Regions from separate parts of the Sedimentitalea sp. XS_ASV28 genome, predicted to be linked through region 2. Evidence: riboswitches for the same ligand, from Rfam matches in the RefSeq annotation. Region 2 holds a riboswitch; the other holds the start of a gene.
What was found. Region 2 has a riboswitch for cobalamin ahead of AB9K34_RS20000 (ABC transporter substrate-binding protein). Riboswitches for the same ligand answer to the same signal wherever they lie in the genome.
Positions count from the first base shown of each region.

Region 1: another riboswitch for cobalamin. It lies ahead of AB9K34_RS13425 (energy-coupling factor ABC transporter permease); the one in region 2 lies ahead of AB9K34_RS20000 (ABC transporter substrate-binding protein).

Region 1 is NZ_JBGFGP010000143.1:35,791-39,647, forward strand. It holds gene AB9K34_RS13415 (cobyric acid synthase) at 1-104, shown strand, start outside; gene cobF (precorrin-6A synthase (deacetylating)) at 101-856, opposite strand; gene AB9K34_RS13425 (energy-coupling factor ABC transporter permease) at 915-1,592, opposite strand; cobalamin riboswitch at 1,642-1,834, opposite strand; gene cobA (uroporphyrinogen-III C-methyltransferase) at 1,871-2,590, opposite strand; gene AB9K34_RS13435 (cobyrinate a,c-diamide synthase) at 2,587-3,857, opposite strand, start outside.
Region 2 is NZ_JBGFGP010000166.1:190,224-194,080, reverse strand. It holds gene AB9K34_RS20010 (DksA/TraR family C4-type zinc finger protein) at 1-56, opposite strand, end outside; gene AB9K34_RS20005 (dipeptidase) at 301-1,476, shown strand; cobalamin riboswitch at 1,601-1,791, shown strand; gene AB9K34_RS20000 (ABC transporter substrate-binding protein) at 1,963-2,973, shown strand; gene AB9K34_RS19995 (FecCD family ABC transporter permease) at 3,015-3,857, shown strand, end outside.

The DNA.
Region 1 (3,857 bases), on a different contig from region 2:
CGGGCCTGCGGTATGACGCGGAGGTCGAGGCCACGATGGATGCGCTGGCGGATCATATCGAGACCCATCTGGACGTGCCCGGATTGCTTGCGGTTGCGCGTTAACGCGAAATACCCCGGCGACGCCGGCGCAACAGGTAGATATCCATGATCCAGCCGTGATCGGCGCGGGCGTGCTCCCGCGTGGTGCGGATCTGCTCTGAGACCTCATCGAGCGGGCCGCTGATCAAAATCTCCTGGGCCATCCCCACATAGGCCCCCCACCAGATGTCATATTGCGCCGCGTCGAGAGTCTGGAAGGAACATTCGCCATCCAGCATGATCATCGCGGTGTCGGTGCCCTGCGGCCAGCCGGTGTCGCGCAATTGTCGGCCCGTCGTCACCATGAACGGCGCGCCGAGTTCGTTGACCGGAATGGCATGCGCGGCGGTCAGCGCCTGCAGCGCGGTGATGCCGGGAATGACGCGGGTGTGCGGTTGCGGATTGAGCCGTGCGGCGATCCTCAGCGAACTGTCATAGAGCGAGGGATCGCCCCAGACCAGCAACGCAACCACCCCGGCCTGCGGGCAGGTATCCATCGCGGCCTGCCATCGTGTTGCGATTGCGTCGTGCCACGCGTCCACCCCGCGCAGATACCCGTCATCGGTCCGTCGCTGGGGGATGTCGAAATACGCGATGCGCGGGGGCTCATCGGTCACGTCGTTTATGATGGTTTCCCGCAACCCGGCGAGGTCCGATTTGCCGGCCCCCTTGCGCGGGATCAGGATCAGGTCGGCGCGCCGGATGGCCTCCACCCCTTCACGGGTCAGGTGATCCGGATTGCCGGTTCCGATTCCGACCAACAACAAGTCTTGCATGACAAACAAAAGGCCCCGTCGCGCGAACGGACGAGGCCCTGCTCCTTGTTGGTTGCCCTCAGGCGGCGTTGTGCAGGCGATCCGTGACCAGCGCGGAATGGCGCAAGCCCTTCATGGATTTGGCCGCGGCCAGCACCGCGAGATCGATCAGCGGCTCGATCAGCACGACCATCATGTAGGCAAGTCCGAAGCTGCCGACCGAGGCAAAGGTCTCGGCACCTGCGCCTTGGCCATAGAGTGCCCAGAACGCGACCCAGGCGACAACGCCGCCTTGATAGGCTGCCGACAGTTTCAGCACATCGGTGTATGTCAGGTCGACATAAGCCACGTCCTGCGGCAACATCTTGCGCGCCATTGCCCCGATGGCAAAGAGCGGCACCAGCAGGGTGGTGATGTTGACGAAATACATCGGCATGTCGGTCGGGGCAAAGAACAGGCCCTGAATCAAAAGCCCGGCGGCGAGACCGACGGCGGCGGGCGCGATGCCGAGGATCAGCAATAATGTCGTGCCAAGGATAAAGTGGACCTCGGAAACACCAACGGGGAAATGCGGCAACACCTCGAAGAATACGAGCACCGCCGCCGTCGCCAGCGCGCTGCGCGCGACGAAGGACGGGACAGAGCGGGTTTTCAACTCGTCAGCAATCAGTTTCAGCGAATAGCCCGCGGCGGCGGCTGCCGTTCCATAGGCCAGTACCATTTTGGCACCGTGCACGATTCCGGGTTCGATATGCATGTTCTTCAATCTCCTTACCGCCAACCCCGGCGGATTACGTGGCCGCCAGCGCGACCGGTTTCACCACGGCAGGTTTCCTGACTTTCGGATCGGCGCACGTGCTGTCCCTTCCCGGCATTGTGCCAGTGGTTCCATCGACGCGTGCTCCCCGATTACAGTTGCGGGGGCAGTCCGGGCATTTCACCCTGTTCCCTATTATCCCAGACCTTGAGAGCCTGGGCACCGTGTTCCCTTTCATGGGAGAGATGCGTGTCTTGCGTCAAGCCCAAAACCGGCACTCAACCCTCTGCCAGCGGCCCGTAGAGGATCAGCGCGGGCGCCGTACCCCGCTCGGTTGCCAGCCGTTCGGCGAGCGCGGAAACGGTGGTACGGTGCAGCGCCTGTTCTGCGGTGCCGACGGCTTCGGCCAGCAGCGCAGGCGTATTTGACGGCAAGCCGTGCGCGACGAGCAGTTCCGCCAGCCTTGGAAAGGTGCGTTTGCCCATGAACACCACGGTGGTTGCCTGATCATCCGCGAGCGCGGCCATGTTGAGGTCCTCGGGCAATTCGCCGGCGACATCATGGCCGGTCACGAATTGAACCCGGCGCGCGGTCAGCCGTCGGGTCAGCGGTATGCCCGCCGCCGCCGCCGCCGCGCAGGCCGACGGGATGCCGGGTATGATCTCATGGTCAATGCCGGCCTCCCGCAGCGCGACCAGTTCTTCTTCGAGCCGTCCGAACATGCCGCCATCCCCCGACTTGAGCCGTACGACCCTGGCGCCGCCCCGGGCATAGTCGACCAGCAGGCGGCTCACGTGGTCCTGCTTGGGCGAGGGACGCCCGGCGCGCTTGCCGACACCCACAAGGTCGGCGCCGGCTCTGGCATGTGACAGGATCGGCCCCGACGACAGGTCGTCAAACAGGATGGCGTCGGCGTGTTTCATCCGGTCGACGGCCTTCAGTGTCATCAGGTCCGGGTCGCCGGGACCGGAGCCGACAAAGGACACGAACCCGCTCATCGCGATGCCTCCGCGATCAGGTGAAAGAACGTGCCGGTGACATTGCCTCGTTTTGAACCGGTTTCGGCAACCGTGGCCCCCTCGGCGTCGGTGACATCCGCAAGCGGCATGTCGGGCTGTTCGAGAATGGTGGAATAGTGAAACTCGTGGCCGCGCAGGGCGGCGTCGGCGGCAAAGCCGGGCATCGCCGTCGTCAGCATTGCCTTGCGGTAACCAAGATGGAATTTCCGCTTTTCATACGAGGTGACAAGACCTATCAGCCCGGCCATCCGGTGGCGGATGCCCGCCTTGTCGATCAGTGCCTCGCCCAGTGCCATGTAGCCGCCGCATTCACCGTGTACGGGGCGAGACGCCGCATGGTCTCGCAGCCCGGCCAGGAAACGGCTCGCTGCGGCGATCCGCCCGGCATGCAGTTCCGGATATCCTCCGGGCAGCCATACCAGGTCTGCCTCCGGCGCGGGCGGCTGGTCCTGAAGCGGTGAGAACGGCATGATCTCGGCGCCGGCGTCACGCCACCCGGCCAGCAGATGGGGGTAGGTGAAAGAGAATGCCGCGTCCTGCGCCAGAGCGATCCGTTGCGCGGGCGGACGCGGCAGCGCGGCCGACGAGGGCCCGCCCGGGCGCGAGGAGGCCGCCGCCCGCAGTGCGTCAAGGTCGACATGTTCGCGCAGGAAGGCGGCATAGCCCGAAATCGCGGTTTCGAGATCCGGATGCTCGACCGCCTGTATCAGACCCAGATGCCGCTCGGGTAGCGTCAGGTCGCCGCGTCGTGGCAGCACGCCCAGCACCGGCAGCCCGGCCCGCTCCATCCCCAGCCGCGTCAGGCGTTCGTGCCGGGGGCTGGCTACGCGGTTCAGGATCACGCCGGCAAAGGGCAGGTCCGGGTTGTAGCTGCGAAATCCGAGAGCCGTCGCCGCCGCCGATTGCGCCTGTCCGCCCACATCGAGCACCAGCACAACCGGCCATCCCATGCGCAGCGCGGTTTCGGCACTCGATCCGTGGCCCGTCTCACCCGGCTTTGCCACCCCGTCAAACAGGCCCATCGATCCCTCGGCGATCACGATATCCGCTCCCGCGGCCTGTCTGGCGACGGCATCCAGCAGGCCGTCATGCATCGCCCAGCTGTCCATGTTGAACGAGGCTCGCCCGGCCGCCGCGCGGTGAAAGGCCGGGTCGATATAGTCGGGTCCGCTCTTGAACGGTTGCACCGCCAGCCCGTCCTCGGCCAGTGCCCGCAAAAGCCCCAGCATGACGGTGGTCTTGCCGG
Region 2 (3,857 bases):
ATCGAAGCCTCGATCTGCTCGCTCACCGCGCCATCGCGCGCCCATCCACCGGCCATCGCCTCTCTCCTTGCAGGTGCGGATAGGATATATGACGTCCGCGCCATTTCGGCTACCCGGTCTGTCATCGTCCGCCGACCGTGCAAACCGCCAACTGGCGCGGATCATCCACGCCCGCACCCCGAGTTGCCCCCGATCCTAGCGCAACGGCACCGATGCACCCAACCCCTTTGCCGCAAAGTCACGATTGTCATTCTCCGGTCACCGGTTAGGCTCGGCTGCAAAACAACCCTGGGAGGCTCCATGCGACGTTTCGCAAAATGGCTGGGGCGGTTCCTGCTGCTCCTTCTGGTACTGGCGGGCGCGTTCTTTGTCTTTGCACCCGGCTATATCGAACGTGCGCGCAACGCCGTGGTGCCTCATGATCCCTACCCGGTCTCCCCGGCGGCGCAGGATCTGCATGACGACATGATCGTCGGAGACTGGCATGCCGATCCGCTGTTGTGGAATCGCGATCTCACCGAACGCGGAAGCTATGGGCAGGTCGATCTGCCCCGTCTGATCGAGGGCGGTGTCGCGCTACAGGTGTTTACCGCCGTCACCAAGAGTCCGGCGGGGCAGAACTATGAACAAAACTCGGCGGAAGCATTCGACAATATCACCCTGCTTGCCGTGGGACAGCTTTGGCCGCCGCGCACGTGGCAAAGCCTGCTGCAACGGGCCGTCTACCAGGCGGAGAAACTGCAGGGATTTGCCGACCAGGCCCCCGGCAGTCTCAGGATCATCAAGAGCCGCGCGGACCTTGACGCGGTGCTTTCGGAGCGCGCAAAGGGCGCAAGAACCGTGGGTGGCATTCTCGGGATCGAGGGCGCGCACCCGCTTGAAGGCAAGCTCGAAAATCTCGACATCCTCGAAGCCGCCGGGTATCGCCTCGTGGGGCTGCAACATTTCTTTGATAACGCGCTCGGCGGATCGCTGCATGGTCTGGGCAATCACGGGCTGACCGAATTTGGCCGGGCCGTGGTGAACGAGGTTGTGCAGCGCAACATGGTGCTCGATCTTGCCCATTCCAGCCCGCAGGTGGCCCGCGATGTTATTGCGATGACCGACATACCGCTTGTCGTCAGCCACTCGGGCATTCACGGGCATTGCGCGACCAAACGCAACTATCCGGACGATCTGATGCGGGACATCGCGGCAACCGGCGGGGTCATCGGCATCGGCTATTGGGCCGAGGTGGCCTGCGGCGACATAGCGCCGGACGGGGTGGCCCGCATGATCCGGGCGGCCATCGATACCGTGGGCGAAGACCATGTGTCGCTGGGTTCGGATTTCGACGGATCGGTCGAAACGGCCTTTGACACGTCGGAATTGCCCGCTCTCACCCAGGCGTTGCTGGATCAGGGCCTGACCGACACGCAGATCCGCAAGGTCATGGGCGAAAACATGGTACGGGTTCTGCGCGCACGGCTGAACTGAACAGGCGGGCGGTCCGTGCGGACCCGGGCCGCACTCGCGGCAACCACGTCCAAAGCGGCGCATCATGAACGCGCGTCCGTTTTGCCGGCGCGCAACAAAAGACCTTGCGAGCGGACATTTCGACCGGTATCGAGCACGGGTCGGTTTTCGCAAGGAATGAAAAGGGAATCCGCCGCCATCTGGCGAAACGGAACTGCCCCCGCAACTGTAAGCGGCGAGTGAGCAGCGAGACATCCACTGTGGCTGGTCCATGGGAAGGTCGCTGTCCACCATGACCCGCCAGTCAGGAGACCTGCCGGCACATAACTGCAACGCGGCCCGGACGGGGTGTCCGGAGAGGTGTCGAATGAAGTCTTTTCCCGGATGGTTCCAGTGGATCATCACAGTCAGAACGAGCCCGGTTGCCATATGTGCGGCTGATTTCGTCAGCGACGGGCACGACATGTCTTTCCTGTCTTCGGGCGCATCATCAACCGGAGACCATACATGTTCATCAGAACCCTGACCGCAGGGAGCCTGGCGGCGGCCTGCCTCATTATGCCCGCGCGGGCCGAGACCACCTACCCCCTGACGCTCGCGAATTGCGGCGTCGAGGTCACCTTTGACGCCGCCCCCGCCAGCGTCGTGTCGGTCGGTCAGGCGGCCACCGAGATTCTCTATGCGCTCGGGCTTGGCGACAAGGTCACCGGAACATCGGTCTGGTTCACCGACGTGTTGCCGGAATACGCGGAACTGAACGCCGGGGTCGAACGTCTGGCCGATAACGACCCGAGCTTTGAAAGTGTCGTCGCCAAGCGCCCTGGCCTGGTTGCGGTGCAATATGAATGGCATGTCGGTCCGCAGGGTATCGTCGCCACGCGTGAACAATTCTCCGATCTCGGCATTCCGACCTACACGCTGCCCGCCGATTGCGTTGGCAAGGACAACTCGAAAGGGTCGGATGGCACGCGTCTGGAACTGTTCTCGATGGACAGCGTCTATCAGGGCATCCTCGAACTCGCCCGGATTTTCGATGTCGGTGACCGGGGCGAGGCGCTCGTCGCCGACCTGCGCGCCCGCGAGGAATCGGCGATCGCAAAGGCCCGCGGCCTCGGACTTGACGACGCTTCGGCGGTCTTCTGGTTCTCGTCTGCGGAAATGGACATCGATCCCTATGTCGCGGGCCAGGGCGGTGCGCCGGCCTATATGATGCAGGCGCTTGGATTGGCCAATGTCATAGAGAGCAACGAGGAATGGCCAACCGTCAGCTGGGAAACCATCGCCCGCGCCGATCCGACCGTAATCGTGGCCGCCCGCATGGAGCGCCGCCGCTTCGAGGCCGATGACATCGGGAAAAAACTGGAGTTCCTGCGCAGCGACCCGGTCGCCAGCCAGATGGAAGCCGTCAAAAATGACCGCATCCTGATCCTGGATGCACATGGCATGGATCCCTCGATCCGCAATATCGGCGCACTTGAAACCCTGGCCGACGCATTGGCCGAGTACGACCGGCAATGACCCATGCGGCCATTCCCGTGACACATGTCAAACCCGTTGCAATGTGGGGCGTGACGGGGATGGCCGTTCTGTTTGCCGCGATCTTTGCCGGCGTGATGATCGGCGAGACACCGCTGCCGCCGCGCATGGTGCTGGCGGTTTTTGCCAACCGGCTCTGGGATGCGGGCCATCTGGTCGATCCGATCGACGCGGGTATCATCTGGAGTTACCGCCTGCCCCGCACGCTGGTGGCGGCGGCCTGCGGTGCCGGGCTTGCGCTGTCCGGCGTTGTCTTGCAGGCGCTGGTGCGCAACGCACTCGCCGACCCGTACCTTCTCGGCGTGTCCGCAGGGGCCGGCACCGGGGCGGTCGCGGTGTCGATCCTCGGTCTGGGCGGCGGGCTCATCGGCATCTCCGCCGGAGCTTTTGGCGGTGCCGCGCTGGCCTTTCTGCTGGTTGCCGCGCTGGCGCGGGCGGCGGGCGGCGGCTCGGCACAGCTCATCCTGGCGGGCATTGCCGGTTCACAGCTTTTCAACGCGCTGACATCGTTCTTCATCGCCAAATCCGCCAATGCTGAACAGGCGCGCGGGATCATCTTCTGGCTGCTGGGCAATCTTTCGGGGGTGCGCTGGCCGGATGTCTCGCTCGCCCTGCCGGCCGCTGCGATCGGCTTGCTCGCCTGTTTCTGGTTTGCCCGTGCCATGGATGCGTTTTCATTTGGGACCTCATCGGCGGCATCGCTCGGCATCGCGGTGCGCCCTGTGCAAGCCGTGCTGATCGGCGCGACCACCCTGATGACCGCCATCATGGTCAGCATCGTCGGCTCCATCGGTTTTGTCGGCCTCGTTGTCCCGCACGCCATGCGCTTTATCGTCGGTCCCCGTCACGGTCGGCTGGTTCCGGCG